DNA from 3 places in the Angustibacter sp. Root456 genome. Region 1 is predicted to be linked to each of the others. Evidence: riboswitches for the same ligand, from Rfam matches in the RefSeq annotation. Region 1 holds a riboswitch; each other region holds the start of a gene.
What was found. Region 1 has a riboswitch for S-adenosylmethionine ahead of ASD06_RS05220 (bifunctional o-acetylhomoserine/o-acetylserine sulfhydrylase). Riboswitches for the same ligand answer to the same signal wherever they lie in the genome.
Positions count from the first base shown of each region.

Region 2: another riboswitch for S-adenosylmethionine. It lies ahead of ASD06_RS20060 (putative leader peptide); the one in region 1 lies ahead of ASD06_RS05220 (bifunctional o-acetylhomoserine/o-acetylserine sulfhydrylase).
Region 3: another riboswitch for S-adenosylmethionine. It lies ahead of ASD06_RS10460 (aminotransferase class V-fold PLP-dependent enzyme); the one in region 1 lies ahead of ASD06_RS05220 (bifunctional o-acetylhomoserine/o-acetylserine sulfhydrylase).

Region 1 is NZ_LMER01000014.1:6,344-13,114, forward strand. It holds gene ASD06_RS05195 (sulfurtransferase) at 1-544, opposite strand, end outside; gene ASD06_RS05200 (ATP-dependent DNA ligase) at 653-2,248, opposite strand; gene ASD06_RS05205 (EcsC family protein) at 2,414-3,070, shown strand; gene ASD06_RS05210 (YkvA family protein) at 3,149-3,526, shown strand; gene ASD06_RS05215 (DUF4192 domain-containing protein) at 3,670-4,815, shown strand; SAM riboswitch class IV at 4,862-4,975, shown strand; gene ASD06_RS05220 (bifunctional o-acetylhomoserine/o-acetylserine sulfhydrylase) at 5,197-6,513, shown strand; gene ASD06_RS05225 (homoserine O-acetyltransferase) at 6,545-6,771, shown strand, end outside.
Region 2 is NZ_LMER01000020.1:234,948-241,718, forward strand. It holds gene ASD06_RS18630 (sulfite exporter TauE/SafE family protein) at 1-590, opposite strand, end outside; gene ASD06_RS15850 (sulfate adenylyltransferase subunit 1) at 587-1,834, opposite strand; gene cysD (sulfate adenylyltransferase subunit CysD) at 1,834-2,754, opposite strand; gene ASD06_RS20060 (putative leader peptide) at 2,884-3,003, opposite strand; SAM riboswitch class IV at 3,019-3,134, opposite strand; tRNA gene ASD06_RS15860 (tRNA-Arg) at 3,292-3,364, opposite strand; gene ASD06_RS15865 (phosphoenolpyruvate carboxykinase (GTP)) at 3,804-5,663, shown strand; gene ASD06_RS15870 (penicillin-binding transpeptidase domain-containing protein) at 5,762-6,771, shown strand, end outside.
Region 3 is NZ_LMER01000016.1:109,063-115,833, forward strand. It holds gene ASD06_RS10435 (DUF664 domain-containing protein) at 1-87, opposite strand, end outside; gene ASD06_RS10440 (acyltransferase family protein) at 84-1,184, opposite strand; gene ASD06_RS10445 (hypothetical protein) at 1,265-1,993, shown strand; gene ASD06_RS10450 (GNAT family N-acetyltransferase) at 1,997-2,848, shown strand; gene trpS (tryptophan--tRNA ligase) at 3,003-4,061, shown strand; SAM riboswitch class IV at 4,135-4,246, shown strand; gene ASD06_RS10460 (aminotransferase class V-fold PLP-dependent enzyme) at 4,286-5,650, shown strand; gene ASD06_RS10465 (NUDIX domain-containing protein) at 5,675-6,082, opposite strand; gene ASD06_RS10470 (alpha/beta hydrolase) at 6,114-6,771, opposite strand, start outside.

The sequences.
Region 1 (6,771 bases):
ACTCACCGGGGGAGCGGACGTCGACCAGGGGCTGCCCCAGGTGCGCCAGCACGTCGTCCTTGTAGGCACGAATCGGGGCGTCGTCGCGCTCGACGACGGGGTAGTCGACTGTCGGTCGCTCTGGCACCTCGCGGGTCAGCTCGCGGCCCTCCTCGACCCACTTGGCGCGTCCGCCGTCGAGCAGGCGCACGTCCTCGTGGCCGAAGAGGGTGAACACCCACAGCGCGTACGCCGCCCACCAGTTGCTCTTGTCGCCGTAGATCACGACGGTGGTGTCGCGGGAGATGCCTCGGCTACTCATCAGGCGAGCGAAGCCGGCGCCGTCGACGTAGTCACGGGTGACAGGGTCGTTGAGGTCGGTGTGCCAGTCGACCTTGACCGCGCCGGGGATGTGACCGCTGTCGTACAGCAGGACGTCCTCGTCGGACTCCACCACGACCAGGCCGGGGTCGGCGAGGTGCTCCGCGAGCCAGGCGGTGGTCACCAGCCGCTCGGGGTGGGCGTACTCGGCGAGCTTCGGGTCGGTGTCGAGCGGGGCGGTCACGACTGGGGCCTCCGGAGGTGGGGTAGCGGTGGTCGTCCTGGGCGACAACACCGGTCGCCGTCTCGATGATCCCAGTCCGCACGCGAAGTCTCACATCGTGGGCCGCGGTCATCGGGGTAGCAGCGCCTGCAGCGTCGCCACGGTGTCGGCCTGCTGCGCCGTCTTGTCGGGGCGGTAGCGCACCACGCGCGCGAACCGCAGCGCGATGCCGGCCGGGTAGCGCGACGAGGTCTGCACGCCGTCGATCGCCACCTCGACGACCAGCTCCGGGCGCACGGGCACCACCCAGTCGTCGGTCGGCCCGTCGGCCAAGGCCAGCAGGGCGTCGGTCTGCCACGCGAGCAGCGCGTCCGTGAGGCCCTTGAAGGTCTTGCCCAGCATGACGTGGCCGCCCGGAGGGCCGTGGTCGCCGTCGGGGTCGAGCGCGCCGAGGTGCAGGTTCGACAGCTTGCCGGTGCGCCGGCCGTGGCCCCACTCCGCGGCCAGCACCACGAGGTCGAACGTGTGCACCGGCTTGACCTTCACCCACCCGGCGCCGCGCCGCCCCATCTCGTACGGCGCGTCGAGCGCCTTCACCACCACGCCCTCGTGGCCGCGCGCGATCGCGTCGTCAGCGAACTCCTGGGCGGTGCGCGTGCTCGCTGACGCGCCGTCGCCGTCGTCGACCACCAAGTGCGGAACCACGAGGTGCGGGGGAGCGAAGCGCTCGAGGGCCTGGCGTCGCAGGCGAAGGGGCTGCACCGTGAGGTCGTCACCGTCGAGGTGCAGGACGTCGAAGAGGTACGTCGTGAGCGGCCACTGGCGTACGGCCTGCTCGGCCCGCGTGGCGTCCTGCACCGCTACGCGCGCCGACGTCTGCTGGAAGGGCCGGGGCCGTCCGTCGGGGCGCAGGGCGATGGCCTCGCCGTCGAGCACCACCGACCGCACGGGCAGCTGCAGTGCGGCCTGGACGACCTCCGGCACGCGCGAGGTGATGTCGTCGAGGCTGCGGGTGAAGACGCGGACGTCGTCACCGTCGCGGTGCACCTGCACGCGGCTGCCGTCGAGCTTCCACTCCACAGCGGCGGGACTGACCTGGTGCACGGCGGTGGCGACGTCTGGAGCGGACCGCGCGAGCATGGGGCCCAGCGGGGTTCCCACTCGCAGCGTGAACCGGGACAGCGCCTCGGCGTCGCCCACGAGCGCAGCCACGGCCACCTCGGACGCCGAACCCGCCACGGTGACCGCGCGTCGCACGAGCGGTGCCGGCACCTGGGCGGCCTCGGCCAGTGCGTCCAGCAGCAGGCCCTCCTGCGCCCCCTGACGCAGCTCGCCGGTGACGAGCCCCGCGAGCAGCTGCCACTCCTGCACCGTGGCGTGGGCCAGCAGCTGGTGCAGCAGCGTGCGCCGTGAGGTGGTCGACCCCGCGCCGGTGAGCGCCTCAGCCGTGGTGAAGGCGGCGTCCACCTGCTCCACGGTGAGCGCCGCCTCGCTGCCCGGCGAAGGCCGCGGCGCCTCACGCAGCGCCGCCGGACCCAGCCCGGTGCGTCGTTGTGGCAGAACTCCGGTGAGGTAGCTGAACACCACTGCGACCAGGTGCGCGTCACCCGTGGCCGCCGCATCACGCAGGCACGCGGCGAGCCGCGCGACCTTGGCACGGCGCCCGCCGGTCGAGCGGACGTCGGCGCTGGCGGTGGCGACCTCTTGGAGCAGCACGCCCCTCATGCTGTCCGCCGCCACCGACAGCCGCCACCGACAGCCCCCACTGCGCCCTCGCTTCTCCTCGACCCCGGCCCGTCGCCGTGCGGTGGCCGGAACGGCGAGGCAGGATCAGTGGCTACGACACCCGGAGCGGCTGCCGCGGCTCTGGACGCCGACCGAGGAGGAACAGTGCCCGACGCACGTCAGGACGACCCCCAGGGTCTGGCCGCCCACGCCGGCAAGGTCGTCGAGCAGCTGCTCGACGTCGGCCTGGACGGTCGTGGCCCGTTCGACTCGGCACAGAAGGTGGCCGACTCGGCGCGTAGCGACCACGGCGACACCGAGCGTTCGGTGGACGCCGTCGTGCGCTCGCACCTGCGGCTCGCGGCGGCCGGTGGGTTCGTCACCGGCCTCGGTGGTTTCGTCACCCTGCCGGTCGCGCTGCCCGCCAACATCCTGGGCTTCTACGCGGTGGCGACGCGCATGGTGGGGTCGGTCGCGAGCCTGCGCGGCTACGACCTGCGCCAGACCGGCGTGCGCGAGGCCGTCATGCTCACCTTGGTGGGCGCGGACGCCGCTGACCTGCTCGCGAAGGCGGGCGTCCGCACGAGCGGGCGACTGGCCAGCCTCGCGGCTCAGCGGCTGCCCGGGCCGGCGATCATGGTGATCAACAAGGGGATCGGTTTCCGTCTGGTCAGCCAGGTGGGCAAGTCGGCCCTCTCGCGCTTCGGCAAGGGCGTGCCCGTGGTCGGTGGCGTCGTCGGCGCCGGCGTCGACCTCTACCTCATGCGGCGGATCGCGGAGAGCGGCCGCCGCGAGTTCCCGCAGGCGGTCACGGCCCGCTGAGCGGGAACCTGGCGCGACGCTGGAACGTCCAAGCGCACGGTGACCCCGCCGTGGTGGCGGGGAGTGAGGAGCGAAGTCATGGCCCGGTGGCGCAAGACCACGGCGTTCGTCGCGCTGGCCCGCGCCCTGCGGGGCGCCGGACGCGATGGCGCGCCCGGGGTCGGTGAGCGCCTCGCCGCGCTGCCCCGGCTCGTCGTGGCGACCCTGACCGGCCGCTACCGCGGTACGACCCGCGGTCAGCTCGGGTTGCTGGCGCTCGGCGTGCTCTACGCGGTGTCGCCGGTCGACCTGGTGCCCGAGGCGATCATCCCCCTGATCGGGCTCGCGGACGACGCGTTCGTCGTCACGTGGGTGGCTGGCCGCGTGCTCGCCGAGACCGAGGCGTTCTTGTGTTGGGAGCGTTCGGAGCCCGCCGGCCGGCGACCGCACGTCGTCCCCGGGCAGGTCGTGCGCTGACCCGGTGAGCGGCGCAAGTCGCTCATCGTGGCCTGTGGACCACCGCTCGTCCTCCACAGGCCGTCGTCCACAGGGGCCGGGCGGTCCACAGTGCCGGCGCCGGCACCGACGCACGGTCGTGGGCACTGGCCACAGTGGTCGCCATGACCACCTCCCCCTCTGCCAGTCAGCCCGTCCTCACCGTGAGCGGCCCGGGTGACCTCGTCTCGCTCGTGCCCTATCTCCTCGGCTTTCATCCCCGGCGCAGCCTCGTCGTCCTGTCGTTGCGTGGTCCTCGACTGCGGTGCGGTCTGGCCGCCCGCTTCGACCTGCCGGACGGCACGACGGCGGCCGAGGAGTTCGCCACCGAGGTGGTGCCGTGCGTGCTGCGCGACGAGCCGAGCCAGGTGGCGCTGCTGGTCTACGACGACACGCCCTGGCAGCCGCGGCTGCGTCCCGGTCAGGTGCTGGTCGACGCGGTCGAGCAGCGGTTCGCCGAGGACGGCGTGCCGGTCAAGGAGGCGGTGTACGTCGGCCGGGAGCGCTTCTGGTCGATGACCTGCCGGTCGGCCAGGTGCTGCCCGGAGGCCGGGACGCCGGTGAGTGATGTGCGATCGACCCAGGCCGCGGCGACGCTCGTGCTGCAGGGCCGCGCGCCGCTCGCCGATCGCGACGACCTGGTCAGCCGGGTCGCGCCACGCGGCCCCCTCACCACGGCAGCGGTGGCGAGCGTCGCCGAGCGCGAGCTGGCCCGGCGCGCTGCGCTCGAGGACGGCGGGGTGGAGGGCGTGCGGGCGTGGGTGAGCGAGGTGACCGGCCTGTTCGATGCCGCGGTGAGCCGCAGCCGCGGTGACGCGAGCCTGCGTCTGGACGCCGACGAAGCGGGTCTGCTGGTCGCCGGGATGCTCGACATCGGGCTGCGCGACGCGCTCTGCGAACGCTGCTCAGCCTGGCTCGAGGGGCTGCCGGAGGGTCGCGGCGGGAGTCACCCTCCCCGCCGACCGGAGCACCACGAGGACGACCCGGTCACGAGGGTGCTGCGCGAGCTCGCCGTGATGTCCGACGGCCAGCTCGCGGTCGCACCGCTGACGTTGCTGGCCGCCCAGTACTGGGGCGCCGGCGAAGGCGCCCTCGCCAACGCCGCCGTGGAGCGGGCGCTCTCGCTCGACCCCGACTACCGCCTGGCGGTGCTCCTGGCGCAGTTGCTGCGAGCAGCGATCCCACCGGCCTGGGTCCAGACGACTCGGCGGTTCGGCGCGGGAGAGCGGCCGAGCGAGGAGGCCTCGGCGTCTCGGATGCTGAGAGACTGATCCCGCGTGCTGGGCGTGCGAGGCACTCGCTGGTACTTTCGACGCAGGTCATGAGTGCCAGCGCGAAGCCCCGGCTCGCTGGCCGGCAACCCTCCAACCGCGGTGGGGTGCCCCGGGTGATGACCTGGCCGACACCAGCAGGTGTGGGCAAGCGCGGGTCCGTCACCGACGGGCCCAGAACCTTGGGAGCCCTCCGTGACCTGTCGAATGCGTCGCTGACCTCGACCGTCGCTCACCCATCCACCGGTCGCGCCGGGGCTGACCGCCCCGCGCCTCCACCCGCGATTCGTCGCGCCGGCTGAGCGACTGCACCCTCGTTCGTCCTCGCACCTGCCCGCAGCCACCGGGCGCCCTCGTGCGCGCCCGATCCCAGGAGACACCATGAGCAACGGTTGGTCCTTCGAGACCCGACAGATCCACGCCGGCCAGGCCGCGGACCCCACCACGGGGGCGCGGGCACTGCCGATCTACCAGACGACGTCCTACGTCTTCAAGAACAGCGAGCACGCCGCGAATCTGTTCGGGCTCAAGGAGTTCGGCAACATCTACACGCGGCTGATGAACCCCACGACCGACGCGGTGGAGCAGCGCATCGCCAGCCTCGAGGGTGGCGTCGGAGCCCTGCTGGTGGCCAGCGGACAGTCCGCCGAGACGCTCGCCCTGCTGAACGTCGCCGAGGCGGGCGACCACGTGGTGGCCAGCCCCAGCCTGTACGGCGGCACGTACAACCTCCTGCACTACACGTTCCCCAAGCTCGGCATCGAGACGACGTTCGTCGAGAACCCCGACGACCTCGACTCCTGGAAGGCTGCGATCCGGCCGAACACCAAGGTGTTCTTCGCCGAGACGGTGTCGAACCCGAGGTCCGACGTCCTCGACATCGAGGGGGTCGCCGCAGTGGCGCACGAGTTCGGTGTGCCACTCGTCGTCGACAACACGATCGCCACGCCCTACCTGATCCGGCCGCTGGAGTGGGGTGCCGACGTCGTCATCCACTCGGCCACCAAGTACCTCGGTGGCCACGGGACGTCGATCGCCGGCGTCATCGTCGACGGCGGCCGCTTCGACTACGCCGCGTACCCCGACCGGTTCCCCAACTACAACCAGCCCGACCCGAGCTACCACGGTCTGGTCTACGCCCGCGACCTCGGCGTGGGCAGCCCGCTGGGTGCGAACCTCGCCTTCATCCTCAAGGCCCGGGTGCAGTTGCTGCGCGACCTAGGTGCGGCGGTCTCGCCGTTCAACGCGTTCCTCATCGCGCAGGGCGTCGAGACGCTCAGCCTGCGGGTCGAACGGCACGTCCAGAACGCGCAGGCCGTGGCCCGCTGGCTCGAAGGACGCGACGAGGTCGAGAGCGTCGCGTACGCGGGCCTGCCGAACAGCCCCTGGTACGAGCGTGGACGCAAGTACGCCCCGCAGGGTGTCGGCGCCGTGCTCGCCTTCGAGATCAAGGGCGGCGCCGCGGCCGGTCAACGGTTCGTCGAGGCGCTCGAGCTGCACAGCCACGTCGCCAACATCGGCGACGTGCGCAGCCTGGTCATCCACCCGGCCTCGACGACGCACAGCCAGCTGTCGCCGGACGAGCAGCGCGCGAGCGGTGTCACGCCGGGTCTGGTGCGCCTGGCCGTGGGCCTGGAGCACATCGACGACATCCTGGCCGACCTCGAGGCGGGCTTTCGCGCAGCCAAGGAGGCCTGAGCAGGTGCCCGGCTGGCGAGCAGGCGACCCCGTGGGTCGACGACGCACCGTCGGCGTCGGCACCATCACGCTCGAGGCACGTGGCGCCCTGCCGGACGTCGAGGTGGCGTACGAGACCTGGGGCACGCTGAACGCGGCGCGCGACAACGCGGTGTTGGTGCTGCACGCGCTCACCGGTGACAGCCACGTGGCTGGCCCGGCCGGCCCCGGCCACCCGACGCCGGGCTGGTGGGACGCGCTCGTCGGTCCGGGCCGCCC
Region 2 (6,771 bases), on a different contig from region 1:
GCCGCCGCGACGACGGGCACGGCCTGCACCAGGTCGGTGCCGACCAGCCGGTTCGCCCGCAGCGCCGGCTGCGTCGCGAGCAGCAGCGCCAGGATGACCGAGCCGGCGCCGACCGAGGTCAACCCGACGCAGGTTCCGCCGACCGCTCCCACCGCGACCGTGCTCCAGGCCGGGGCGGCTGGTCGGGTGGTCGCCGGAGCCTGACGCAACAACCGGCTCGCGGCCATCGCCGCCAGCGAGGCCAGCAAAACGCCACCCGTCACGACCCGCAGGTGCTCCTGCACCGCTGCACCGGCCCCCACGGCGCCCAGCACGAGGACGCTGCCGAACGCCATCGGCACAGCGCCCAAGCACAGTCGGCGCACCAGGAGCCAGTCGACCGTCCCGGCCCGCAGGTGCACGGCCGCACCGACCGGCTTCATGACCAGCGACGTCACCAGGTCGCTCGACACAGCGGTCAGCGGCGGCATCCCGAAGCCGAGCACGAGCAGCGGCGTGAGCAGGGCACCCCCACCCATCCCGGTCAGCCCCACGAGCAGGCCGACCAGCACCCCGGCGAGCACCAGCGGAGCCGTCGGCTCCGCCGTCACCCGGCGCCCCAGGGCAGGCGCCCGGCCATCCCCGCCGCGACGGTGGCACCGCTCAGCTCGTCGATCAGCACAAAGGCCCCGGTACGACGGTTGCGCGCGTAGTCGTCGAGCGGCAGCGGCTCGGCGGTCCGCACCGCGACGCGGCCGATGTCGTTGAGCGCCAACGAGTTCGCGGGTCGCAGCTGGGCCGACGTCACGTCGAGGACGCCCGTGGCGCGCACCTCGGCGCGGGTGGTGCGGGTCCCGTGCTTGAGCAGGTAGCGCCCGGGCACCAGGGGCTGCTCGGCCAGCCAGCAGACCGTGGCCTCCAGCTGCCGCACGACCGGCGGTGCGTCGTCGACATCGGCGATGACGCACCCGCGGCTCACGTCGACGTCGTCGGCGAGGCGCACCACCACGGACTGGCCCTCCACCCCACGGCCGACGGGTCCGTCGTACGTCTCGACGGCCGCCACGGTCGTGCGCACCCCCGAGGGGAGGACGACGACGTCGTCGCCGGGGCTCACGGTGCCGCCGGCGACGCGGCCGGCGTACCCGCGGTAGTCGCGGTCGGCCGCCCGCACGACGTACTGCACCGCGAAGCGCAGCCCGCTCACCGGCACCGTCGCCGCTGCCTCGACCTGCTCGAGGTGCTCCAGCACGGTTGGTCCGACATACCACGGCGCCCGGACCGAGCGGTGCACGACGTTGTCACCGTGCAGGGCCGACACCGGCACGGCCAGCACGTCATCGAAGCCCAGACCCGTGACGTGCGAACGGAACTCACGGACCACCCGCTCGAAGGCCGCCTCGCTCCACCCGACGAGGTCCATCTTGTTGACCACCAGCACCACGTGCGGGACGCGCAGCAGCGCCGCCACCGCCGCGTGCCGGCGTGACTGCTCGCTGATGCCGTGCCGGACGTCCACCAGCACGACCGCGACGTCGGCCGTGGAGGCACCGGTGACCATGTTGCGCGTGTACTGCACGTGCCCTGGCGTGTCCGCGAGGACGAAGGTGCGGGCCGGCGTCGCGAAGTACCGGTAGGCGACGTCGATCGTGATGCCCTGCTCCCGCTCGGCTCGCAGGCCGTCGGTGAGCAGCGACAGGTCGAGCTCGGTGCCTCGGCGCTCGCTCGCGTCGGCCACCGACGCGAGCTGGTCCTCCAGCACGCCCTTGGCGTCGTGCAGGAGCCGGCCGAGCAGCGTGGACTTGCCGTCGTCTACCGAGCCGGCGGTGGCGACGCGCAGCAGCGTGCTGGTCATCAGAAGTACCCCTCGCGCTTGCGGTCCTCCATGGCGGCCTCACCGGCCCGGTCGTCTGCGCGAGTGGCCCCCCGCTCGGTGACGCGCGTGACGGCGACCTCGGCCACGACCTCGGCCACCGTGCGAGCCCTCGACTCCACCGCGCCGGTGCAGGTGACGTCGCCGATGGTGCGGTAGCGCACCCTGCGCTGCTCCAGCACCTCGCCGGCCCGGCGCGGCAGGTGAGGTGAGTCGGCGAGCCACATGCCCTCGCGGCGGAACACCGCCCGCTCGTGGGCGAAGTAGAGCGACGGCACCTCCAGCCGCTCGCGCTCGATGTACTCCCACACGTCGAGCTCGGTCCAGTTCGACAGCGGGAAGACCCGCACGTGCTCACCCGGGCGGTGGCGGCCGTTGTAGAGGTCCCACAGCTCGGGCCGCTGCGCGCGGGGGTCCCACTGGCCGAGCTCATCACGCAGGCTGAACACGCGCTCTTTCGCGCGCGCCTTCTCCTCGTCGCGTCTCGCACCGCCGAAGACGGCGTCGAAGCGGTGCTCGGCGATGGCATCGAGCAGCGTGACGGTCTGCAACGGGTTGCGGCTGCCGCCCGGCCGCTCGTGCACTCGACCGCGAGCGATGGAGTCCTCGACGCTCGCGACGACCAGCCGGACGCCGAGCTCGCCGACCCGGCGGTCGCGGAACGCGATGACCTCCTCGAAGTTGTGCCCGGTGTCGACGTGCATCACCGGGAAGGGGATGCGCCCGGGCCAGAACGCCTTGGCGGCCAGGTGCAACATGACGATCGAGTCCTTGCCGCCGGAGAACAGCAGCACGGGGCGGTCGAGCTCACCTGCGACCTCGCGCAGGATGTGCACGGCCTCGGACTCGAGCAGGTCGAGGTGGCTCAGGGCCGATCTCGCCCGCAGTGGGGTGGCAGTCAACGTCTCTCCTCGGGAGCACGGGGACGCGCGCCGGCTCGGCCCACCGCCACGGGGCGGCGTGCGGGCATGAGGGCACGTCGAGATGGGGACGCCGACGAGCGGCGTCGAGGGAGTGCTAGAGCTGGCCGCTCAGCAGCAACAGGTGGCGCTGGACACGCGCTGGAGGTCGACGTGGCGACGCGACACCAGAACCAGGGCGGCGTGCGCCGAGCCTGCGGTGCGGGATCCGGCCACGGTTCCCCTTCTCATCAGGACCCTGTGCGGAGTCCGCGCTTGCGGCGACGGGGCGTCCGTCGTCGCCTGGTCCTCACCCGGAGCACCCCGCCGCGCAGGAGGGTTGCCGGCCAGCGAGCCGGGGCTTGGCGCTGGCGCTCATGACCGTGATCAGGAGGCTAGGCAGCGCCGCGGGCGGGGCGCAAGGACGTCGGCGAACGGTCCACCACGTGGGACGGCGGGCGCTGGGGGAGCCGCAGAACCCGGAAACGACAGCAGCCCCGGACATCTCCGGGGCTGCTGGGTGATGCTGTCTCAACTGCGCGCGCCCGAAGGGATTCGAACCCCTAACCTTCTGATCCGTAGTCAGATGCTCTATCCGTTGAGCTACGGGCGCCCGGCCAACTGGCCGCGTCGATAGTAGCGGACACCGCGCGTGCCCCTGAAATCGAGGCCCACCCCCCCTGCTGCCACCCAAACCCCCTTCCGCCAGCCCAACCGCTTTCCGCCAGCCGGCCGCGGCCTGAGCCGCGGAGGCACCACCAAGGCACCCCCCACCGGGCGCCAGCGTGGACGCGCTCTCACACAACGCCCCTGCCGGATCTCGCAAGGACGCCGCAAGACGCCGCAAGAAGTCCGCAAGAAGCGCCGCGCTTGTGAGTGATTTCACGAGCGGGTCACTCTTCTCGGCGTACCACGACGTGAGATGTGGGGCTACGGTGCTTGGCAACGCAGCCTCTGCAACGGATCGCCCTTGACGATCCGCGAGGTGACCGTTGGAGAAGCCGACGGTCGAACCAGGTCGACGATGACCGCGCGAAGGGACAGCCAGCGCCATGACTGCCGATACCTCCTCCACCACGAGCGATCTGAGCGTCGAGCCGGCTGCGCCGGCCGAGACCGCACCCACCACCCACGCCCGGCTGCAGGCCTGGGTGTCGCAGGTCGCCGAGCTGACCCAGCCCGACCGCATCCACTGGTGCACCGGCTCGGACGAGGAGTGGGCGCAGGTCACCGACGACCTGGTCGCCTCCGGCACCTTCGTGCGCCTGAACGACGACAAGAAGCCGAACTCGTTCTGGGCCGCCTCCGACCCCACCGACGTCGCGCGCGTCGAGGACCGCACCTTCATCTGCAGCGTCGACGAGAAGGACTGCGGGCCCACCAACAACTGGATGGCGCCGGACGAGATGAAGGCCATCATGACCGACCTGTACCGCGGGTCGATGCGTGGCCGCACGATGTACGTCATCCCGTTCGTGATGGGCCACCTGGACGCCGAGCAGCCGATGTTCGGCGTCGAGATCACCGACTCCGCCTACGTCGTCGCGTCCATGCGGATCATGGCCCGCATGGGCACGAGCGTGCTGCGTCGCATCGAGGAGCTCGACGCCGACTTCGTGCCGGCCCTGCACTCCGTGGGCGCTCCGCTCGAGCCCGGCCAGGCCGACGTCGCGTGGCCGTGCAGCGACACCAAGTACATCGTGCAGTTCCCCGAGGAGCGGATGATCTGGAGCTACGGCTCCGGCTACGGCGGCAACGCCCTGCTCGGCAAGAAGTGCTACAGCCTGCGCATCGCCAGCGTCATGGCGCGCGACGAGGGCTGGCTCGCCGAGCACATGCTGATCCTCAAGCTCACCAGCCCCGAGCAGCAGACCTACTACGTCGCGGCGGCCTTCCCGAGCGCCTGCGGCAAGACCAACCTGGCCATGCTCGAGCCGAGCATCCCCGGCTGGAAGGTCGAGACCCTCGGCGACGACATCGCCTGGATGCGCTTCGGTGAGGACGGCCGCCTCTACGCCGTCAACCCCGAGTTCGGCTTCTTCGGCGTCGCCCCGGGCACCAACGAGAAGACCAACCCCAACGCCATGCGCACCCTCGAGCGCGGCAACTCCATCTTCACCAACGTCGCCCTCACCGACGACGGCGACATCTGGTGGGAGGGCATGGAGAACCAGCCGGCCCACGCGACGTCGTGGAAGCACGAGGAGTGGACGCCGGAGTCGGGCGAGCTGTCGAGCCACCCCAACAGCCGCTACTGCACGCCGATCAACCAGTGCCCGATCCTGGCGCCCGAGTACGACGACCCCAAGGGCGTGCCGATCTCGGCCATCTTTTTCGGCGGACGCCGGGCCTCGACCATCCCGCTCGTCACCGAGGCGCGCGACTGGGTGCACGGGACGTTCATGGGCGCCACGCTGTCGTCGGAGACCACCGCGGCGGCGACCGGCCAGGTCGGTGTCGTGCGCCGCGACCCCATGGCCATGCTGCCGTTCATCGGCTACAACGCCGGCGACTACTTCCAGCACTGGCTCGACGTCGGCAAGAGCGCTGACGCCACCAAGCTGCCGAAGATCTTCTACGTCAACTGGTTCCGCCGCGACGCCGACGGCCACTTCGTGTGGCCCGGCTTCGCCGAGAACGCGCGCGTGCTCAAGTGGGCGATCGAGCGCATCGAGGGCCGCGCTGCCGCCGTCGAGACGCCGATCGGCCACGTGCCGACCGCCGAGTCGCTCGACACCGAGGGCCTCGACATGAGCGCCGAGGAGCTCGCCACCTGCCTCACGGTCGACACCGAGGAGTGGAAGGCCGAGATCCCGCAGATCCAGGAGTGGTTCGAGAAGTTCGGCGACAACCTGCCGACGACGCTCTGGACCGAGCTCGACGGCCTCAAGGCGCGCCTCGGCCTGGTCTGACCCGAGCGGTCTTCACCGGTCTTCACCTTCGCAGCACCTGCACACGACCCGAAGGACCCACGGCCTCGGCTGTGGGTCCTTCGGTGTTGGATGGACCAATGCGTCGAAACCGACCGTTGATCTGGGTGCTCGCTGCCGTCGTCGTCGTGGCGTTGGTGGCCGGTGGGGGACTGATCTGGCGTCAGCAGCAGCAGCGGGCCGCTGACGACGCGGCCCGGGCGGCCGCGGCCCAGGTCGCGGCTGCTCTGGCGAAGAACGACGTCAGCGGCGTCGCGTTCGCCGGCACCGATGGTGCGGCCGCGCAGAAGGCCTACGCGACGGCGGTCGGCAACCTGGCCACGCGGCCGACGTCCGCGAAGGTGACCTCGACGACGCGCGACGGTGACTCAGCGCGCGCCGTCATCGCCGTGACCCGCACGCTCGGCGGTGACGTCGAGTGGTCATACGAGCTGCCGCTCACACTGACGCACGACGCCGACGCCTGGCGCGTGCCGGCGTCGCAGCAGCTCGTGCACCCTGATCTGCGCGACGGCGAGAAGCTCCGGCTGCGCCGCACGACGCCCCCTCGCGCCGACATCCTGGGCGGTGACGGCAAGGCGCTGGTGTCGCTCGGCGACGTCGTCGACGTCGGCATCCAGCCCAGCCGCATCAAGGGCTCGGTGCCGCAGACCGTCACGAAGGTCGCCGGGATCGTCGGGGTCGACGCCGCGCCGCTGATCAAGCGCGTGCAGGCGGCTGACCCCAAGGCGTTCGTCGACGTCATCACGTTGCGGCGCAGCGACTACAACGCGGTGCGCGACCAGCTGCGCCCGATCCCCGGCGCGGTGTTCCGTGAGCGGCAGCAGTCGCTCGCCCCGACCCGCGAGTTCGCCCGGGCGCTGCTCGGCACGGTCGGGCCGGTCACCGGCGACATCGTGAAGGAGAGCAAGGGCCGCTACGTCGCCGGTGACGTCGCGGGCTTGTCGGGCCTCCAGCGCCAGTACGACGAGCAGCTGGCCGGCACGCCCGGCGTCACCGTCGAGGCGGTGTCGGTGGACGACAGCGCCGAGCCGCGCACGCTCTTCTCGAAGGACGCCGTGCCCGGCACACCGCTCAAGCTGACGCTGCG
Region 3 (6,771 bases), on a different contig from region 1:
GTGCGCGTCGCCGAGCTCGCGCAGGATCTCGGCGAGGCCGTCGAGGGCGTCGTCGACGAAGTGCAGGTAGCTCGTGGTGTCGATCACGAGGAGGCCTTTCGACGGAGCAGCCAGCGCTCGGTCCACGAGCGGGGTTCGACGAACGGCCCCGCCAGGAAGCGCACTGGTGGCGTCACGAGGACCACGGCCATCACCAGTGCCGCGAGAACGGCGACGCTTGCCGCCACGGTCGGTGCCCCCTCGCGCGGCCACTCGGTCCAGCGCAGCACCGTCAGCAGGGGCAGGTGGATCAGGTAGGGGAACATCGTGTGGCGACCGGCCTCGGCGAACCAGCGCCCGACCGCCGTCGGTGCGCCGGGCTTGCCCGGCACCGCGAGCATCAGGCCGACGGCGAGCACCGCCGAGATCAGCAGCGCGCCGGTGCGGTAGACCATGCCGTGCAGCGCGCCCTGGTGCAGCGCCGCGTAGGAGTCACGACCGAAGAAGATCGTGCGGTCGAACCCGACCTCCTGCACGCCGACCCACACCGCGCCGGCGAGCAGCACGAGCAGGCCGCAGATGCGCGCCCCACGACGCTGCCGCCAGAGCGCCACGCGGTCGACGAGCCACGGGCCTGCGACGAAGAGCGGCAGGAAGAACGCGATGCGCGACAGCGACAGCAGGCCGCCGATCTTCGAGCTCAGACCCGCCAGCAAAGCGACCGCCAGCGCAGCGGCGACGGGCGCACGCAGGCCCTGGAACCACGGCATCAGCAGCCGCCAGCCCGCCAGCGCGACGAGGAACCACAGTCCGAAGGTCTGGCTGGTGAACGACCACGACGGGTGCGACCCCTCGAACACGTGATTGACCGCGAACGCGATGAGCTGGAACAGCACGTACGGCACGAGCAGCTGCCACACGATGCGGGTCAGCCCCTGACCCCTGGCCTGCAGGCGGCGCGCACCCCAGCCGGCCAAGAGCACGAGCGCAGGGATGTGGAAGACGTACAGGTAGTCCGAGATCGCCACGGCGACACCGCTGCGCCCGCGCACGAGCCCGACGAAGTGCCCCGCGAGCACGAGCGCGATCGCCACCCACCGGGTCTGGTCGACCCACGTCTGACGCACCTTCGGTGGTGCGGCGGCGGGCGGCTCGGACGGCGCAGGGTCGGCCGCGCTCGTGGAGGGTGCGGTGTGGCTGCTCATCGGATCCTTCGTCGGCGATGCGGGCGAACCCACCCTAGGGGCGGTGGCCGTTCCCAGAAACCGGTGGCACAGTCATGCCCGTGTTCTTGCGCCGCAAGCCCGCCGCCACGATGTCGCTGTGGTGCGTCGTCGGCGCGGCCGAGCTCGAGGCCCTCGCGGCCACCGGCTGGAGCACGTGGCCGCAGCGCGGTGCGGACGACGTCACGGTCGACGCCTTCACCCTGCGCACCGACGCGGTGCGCGTCCTGCGCGAGGAGGTCGTGCCGGCGCGCGGCGAGGGGTCGCTGGTCGTCTTCGACGTCCCGGCCGAGGTCACCTCGTGGTCGGGTGTCGCCGCCCACGACGGGCGCCTGAGCATCCCCAAGGGCCGGCGGCTCACCAAGGCGATCGTCGGTGACATCTGCGAGGAGGCGCAGTACCAGCGCGGTGTGCCGCACGTGGAGGTCGACGCGGTGCGCGACGCCTTCGGCGAGCTGGTGCCCGACACCTGGCGGGCCATGGTGACGGCGCCGACGTGGCTGCGCCGCGGGTGGATGGCCACCGGCACCTACGTCGACCTGCACCCACCGCACGTGGCGATCCAGGTCACCCAGGCGTGGATGCAGGAGATGGTGTTCCACCCCGGCGCGCTGGTGATCGGTGCGGACGGCCAGCACCGCCATCTCGTGATCGACCTGCGCGAGCCCGACCCGCCGGTGCACCTCGTCGAGGACTCCAGCACCGGCTGGGACGACACGGTGGTGCAGGCGCGCAGCGTCGGTGAGCTGGTGCGGCGGCTGGAGCAGGGCGACTTCCAGGTCGTCGGCTGAGCCGTGGACGTCGTCACCGGCCACGACCCGCGCCGCTTCGCCGAGCGGGTGCGGGGCTTCCTGGCTGAACGGCCGGCGCGGCACAGCGTCATCCTCACCCGCCTCGCGCGGGCCCTGGCCGGTGAGCGGGCGGAGCCGCCGCAGAGCGAGCTGTGGTGGTGGGTCGAGCAGCCGGACGGTGAGGTGGTGGGCGCGCTCATGCAGACGCCGCCCCATGGCGCCTACCTCACCGCGGACGACGACGCTGTCGTGCGCGCGCTGGCCCGCGCCGCGTGGGTGGCTCGTCCCGACCTGCGCTCGGTGGGTGGACCGGACCCCAGCGGCCAGGTCTTCGCCGACGAGTGGGTGCGGCGCGGCGGGCCGTCCGCCGAGGTCGTCATGCGCCAGCGGCTGCTGCAGGTCGACGAGCTCGTCGAGCCACCCGCCCCGCCTGGGCGACACCGCCTCGCTGGGCCTGCCGACGTCCCGTTGCTGCGGGGCTGGGGGGAGGCGTTCACCGACGAGGCGACGCCCGGGGGCGCCCGTATCGACCACGTCACTGCGCGCGTCGCGGCCGGTCTGCTGCACGTCTGGGAGGTCGACGGTCGTCCCGTGTCGATGGCCGCGGTGACCCTGCCGGAGGCCGGGGTCGCGCGCGTGCAGCTGGTCTACACGCCACCGCAGGAGCGCGGCCGGGGGTACGCAGCGGCGTGCGTCGCCGCCGTCACTCGCGAGCAGCTGGCCGAGCCCGGGCGCACGTGCATGCTCTACACCGACGCGGCCAACCCGACGTCCAACGCGGTGTACGAGCGGTTGGGGTACCGCGTGATCGGGACGGCCACGGACCTCGCCTTTGCCGCTACCATCGACGCGTGAGCTGCACCCTGACGCGCCAGTGGTGGCTGCCGTAATCGGCGGCCGCTGACGCATTCCCTCATGGCCGCCGTCCGGCGGCCAGGTCAGCTCGGCATCTCGCGCTCATCTCGCTCGCTGCGGCGGCGGTCGTCCCACTCGACGACTGGAGCCCGACATGACCACCTTCGCTGCCTCGACCCTCACGACGCCTTCCACCACCTCGCTGCTCGCGGACCGCGCGGACGTCCTCGAGGCGCCCGACCGCTACCGCGTGCTCACCGGCGACCGGCCCACCGGCCCGCTGCACCTCGGTCACTACCTCGGCACGCTGCGCGAGCGCGTGCGCCTGCAGGACGCCGGAGTGCAGACGTTCGTCGTCATCGCCGACTACCAGGTCGTCACCGACCGCAGCGACACCAGCGAGGTGGCGGCGAACGTCCGCGAGCTGGTGCTCGACTACCTCGCGGTTGGCCTGGACCCCTTGCGCACCAGCGTCTTCCGGCACAGCGCCGTGCCCGAGATCGGTCAGCTGATGCTGCCGCTGCTGTCGACGGCGACCCTGGCCGAGCTGCAGCGCAACCCCACGGTGAAGGCCGAGGCCGGGCACGCCGGGCCCCTCAGCGCGCTGATGCTCACCTACCCGGTGCACCAGGCCGCCGACATCCTCGCGGTGGGCGGCACGCTCGTGCCGGTGGGCGACGACCAGCTGCCGCACCTGGAGCAGACGCGGGTCGCGGCCCGTCGGGTCAACGAGCGCTACGGCCGCGGCGCGAGCGTCCTGACGCCACCGCAGGCGCTGCTCACCGAGGCGCCGCGGCTGCTCGGCACGGACGGGCAGAAGATGTCCAAGAGCCGGGGCAACGCGATCGCGCTGGGCGCCAGTGAGGACGACACGGCGCGCCTCGTGCGGTCGGCGGTCACCGACTCCGAGCGGGAGATCACCTACGAGCCGCAGCGCCGTCCCGAGGTGTCGAGCCTGGTGCTGATGGCCGCGCTGTGCTCCGGCCGCACGCCGCAGGACGTCGCGTCCGAGGTCGGCAGCGGCGCGGCGCGGTTGAAAGCCGTGGTGGCCGAGGCGGTGAACGAGCACCTGCGGCCGATCAGGGCCCGGCGGCGTGAGCTCGAACGCCAGCCGGACGTCGTCGACGCCGTGCTCGCTGCCGGCCTGGAGCGGGCGCGTCCCCTGGCCGCTGCGACGCTGGCGCGCGTGCACGAGGCGATGGGTCTGACGTGAGCAGATCTCGCACTGCGAGACGCGGGGTCTCGACGCTTGGGCGTCGGCGCGGCCTGCCGATACGGTCGGCAGAGGTCATGAGCGCCAGCGCGAAGCCCCGGCTCGCTGGCCGGCAACCCTCCACCGCGGTGGGGTGCCCCGGGTGACGACCTGGCGTCGGCGAGGTGTCGGCGCAAGCGCGGGCTCCGGCGACGGCAGGGGTCCCAGACCCTCTGGAGTACCTGATGTCCAGTCCCATCGTCATCGAAGACCCCCGGGCCGCAACGGTTTCGGCGTCCTGCGACCAGCCCCTGCTCACCGTCGTCGGCGGTGACCTGCCGGTGCCGCTGCTCGACGGCTCGTGGAGGCGCTACGCGAACCTCGACTACGCCGCCAGCGCTCCGGCCCTGGCGGCCGTGGCCGAGCACGTGGAGCAGGTGCTGCCCTACTACGCCAGCGTCCACCGGGGGGCCGGGTACGCCTCGCAGGTGTCGACGGCGCTGCTCGAGGACGCTCGCGCTGCCGTGGGGGAGTTCGTGGGTGCCCGACCGGGCGACGTCGTCGTGTTCACGCGCAACACCACGGACGCGCTCAACCTGCTGGCGGGCTGCGTGCCGGCCTGGGGTGACGTGGTGTTCCTCGACCTCGAGCACCACGCGAACCTGCTGCCGTGGCAGCGGTTGCCGCACCGCTGCGTCGCCGTCGAGCGGACCGTCGACGCCACGCTGGCCGCACTCGACGACGCCTTGGCGGCGCAGCCGGCGGCGCTGCTCGCCATCACCGGCGCGTCGAACGTCACTGGTGAGGAGCTGCCGGTCGAGCGCATCGTGCGCCTCGCTCATCGCCGCGGGGCTCGCGTGGTCGTGGACGCCGCCCAGCTGGCGCCGCATCGCGCGATCGACCTCGAAGCGACCGGCGTCGACTACGTCGCCTTCAGCGGCCACAAGCTGTACGCGCCGTACGGCTGCGGGGTGCTCGTCGGACGACGCGACTGGCTCGACCTGGCGCAGCCGTACCTCGCAGGCGGGGGAGCCGTGCGCGAGGTGACGGTCGACTCGACCCGCTGGGCGCCCGTTCCGGCCCGGCACGAGGGCGGGACCCCGAACGTCCTCGGCGCGGTGGCGCTGGCCCGCGCGTGCCGCGAGCTGCGGGCGCTGCCCGAGGGGGCGCTCGAGGTGCACGAGGCGGCGCTGCGCGGTCGGCTCGTCGACGGGCTGAGCGCGGTGCCCGGCGTCGGGCTGCACCGGGTGTTCGACGACGCGCCCTCGTCGATCGGGGTCGTCACCTTCACGGTCGACGGCCACGACCCCGGCCTGGTCGCGGCGTACCTGTCGGCCGAGCACGGCATCGGCGTGCGCGACGGGCGCTTCTGCGCCCACCCGCTGCTCGCCCGGCTCGGGCTGGATGCGGCCGTACGGGCGAGCGTTGGCGTCGGCTCGCGGGCTGAGGACGTCGACCGCCTCGTCGCGGGGGTCGCGGCCCTGGTGCGGCGGGGAACCGGCGCCGAGTACGCGCTCGTCGACGGGCGCTGGCAGCCGGTGTGCGACGTCCGGCCGCTGCCGGAGTGGGTTGCGCCGTCAGCGGCCGGCTCCTCGCCCTGCGGCGGCTGAGCGCCGTCGGGTCGGGGGTCGACGTCAGTCGCGCCCGATGCGCAGCGCCGCCAGCAAAGCGGTGCGCGCGAGGACGTGCGGAGGAGGTGGCAGGTGCGCGAGATCGCACCACTTCAGGCCGTCGTGCTCCTCGGGGGCGGTGTTCGCGGGGGTGCCCTGCCACTCGCGCACGAGCCAGGCGCTGAGCACCGCTGGGTCAGCGGCGGGGCCGACGCTCAGCCGGGTGAGGTGCGTCGCCGAGGCCGTCGCCACCTGCACCCCGAGCTCCTCGTGCAGCTCTCGGCTGAGCGCGTCGAGCTCTGACTCACCCGCCTCCATGGCGCCACCCGGCAGGTCCCAGAGGTCGGGGTAGGCGTGCTTGTCCGGGCGACGGTGCACGAGCAGCACCTGACCGTCCCGGACCAAGGCGCCGACCACCACCACCGTGTGCACTCGCGGATCAGAGCACAGCGCGATGCACCGGTCAAAGCAGACCGCGCACAGCCTCGACGACGGCGTCGGGCCGCTCGTCCGGGATCCAGTGCGAACCAGGCAAGGCCACGTGCTCGTACGGCGCGTCGACCCACTCCGCACACTCCTCGACGGCTCGCCGTCCGACGGCGAGGTCGTGGTCGGCCGAGAGGTAGACGGTCGGCACGCGCACCGGCGGGACGGCGGCGAACTGGGCGTCCATCGCGGCGTACCAGGCGAGGGGGCCGCGCAGCCGACCTGGCTCGAGCATCGGAGCGACGTAGCCGTCGACCACGTCCTTGCTCAGCGTCGAGCCGGAGAAGAACGCCCTCAGCCGGCGGCCGTCGTCGTCGAGCAGGACGCGTTCGGCGCGCTCGACGTCGCTCAGCAACCGCATGTACGCCGAACGCTCCTTCTGCTCGGCGTCCGACCGCAGCGCAGCGCCGAACGCGCCTGGGTGCGGCACCGACGCCGCGACGAGGCCGCGCACGCGCTGTGGGTGGTAGGCGGCCAAAGCCCAGGCCACCGCTGCGCCCCAGTCGTGCCCGACGACGAGCACCGCCTCACCCGCGGTCGTCGCGTCGAGCACCGCGACCGCGTCAGCCACCAGCTGGTCGAGGCGGTACGCGTCGATCGCGGTGGGCTGGGGGAGCGGGGAGTAGCCGCGCTGG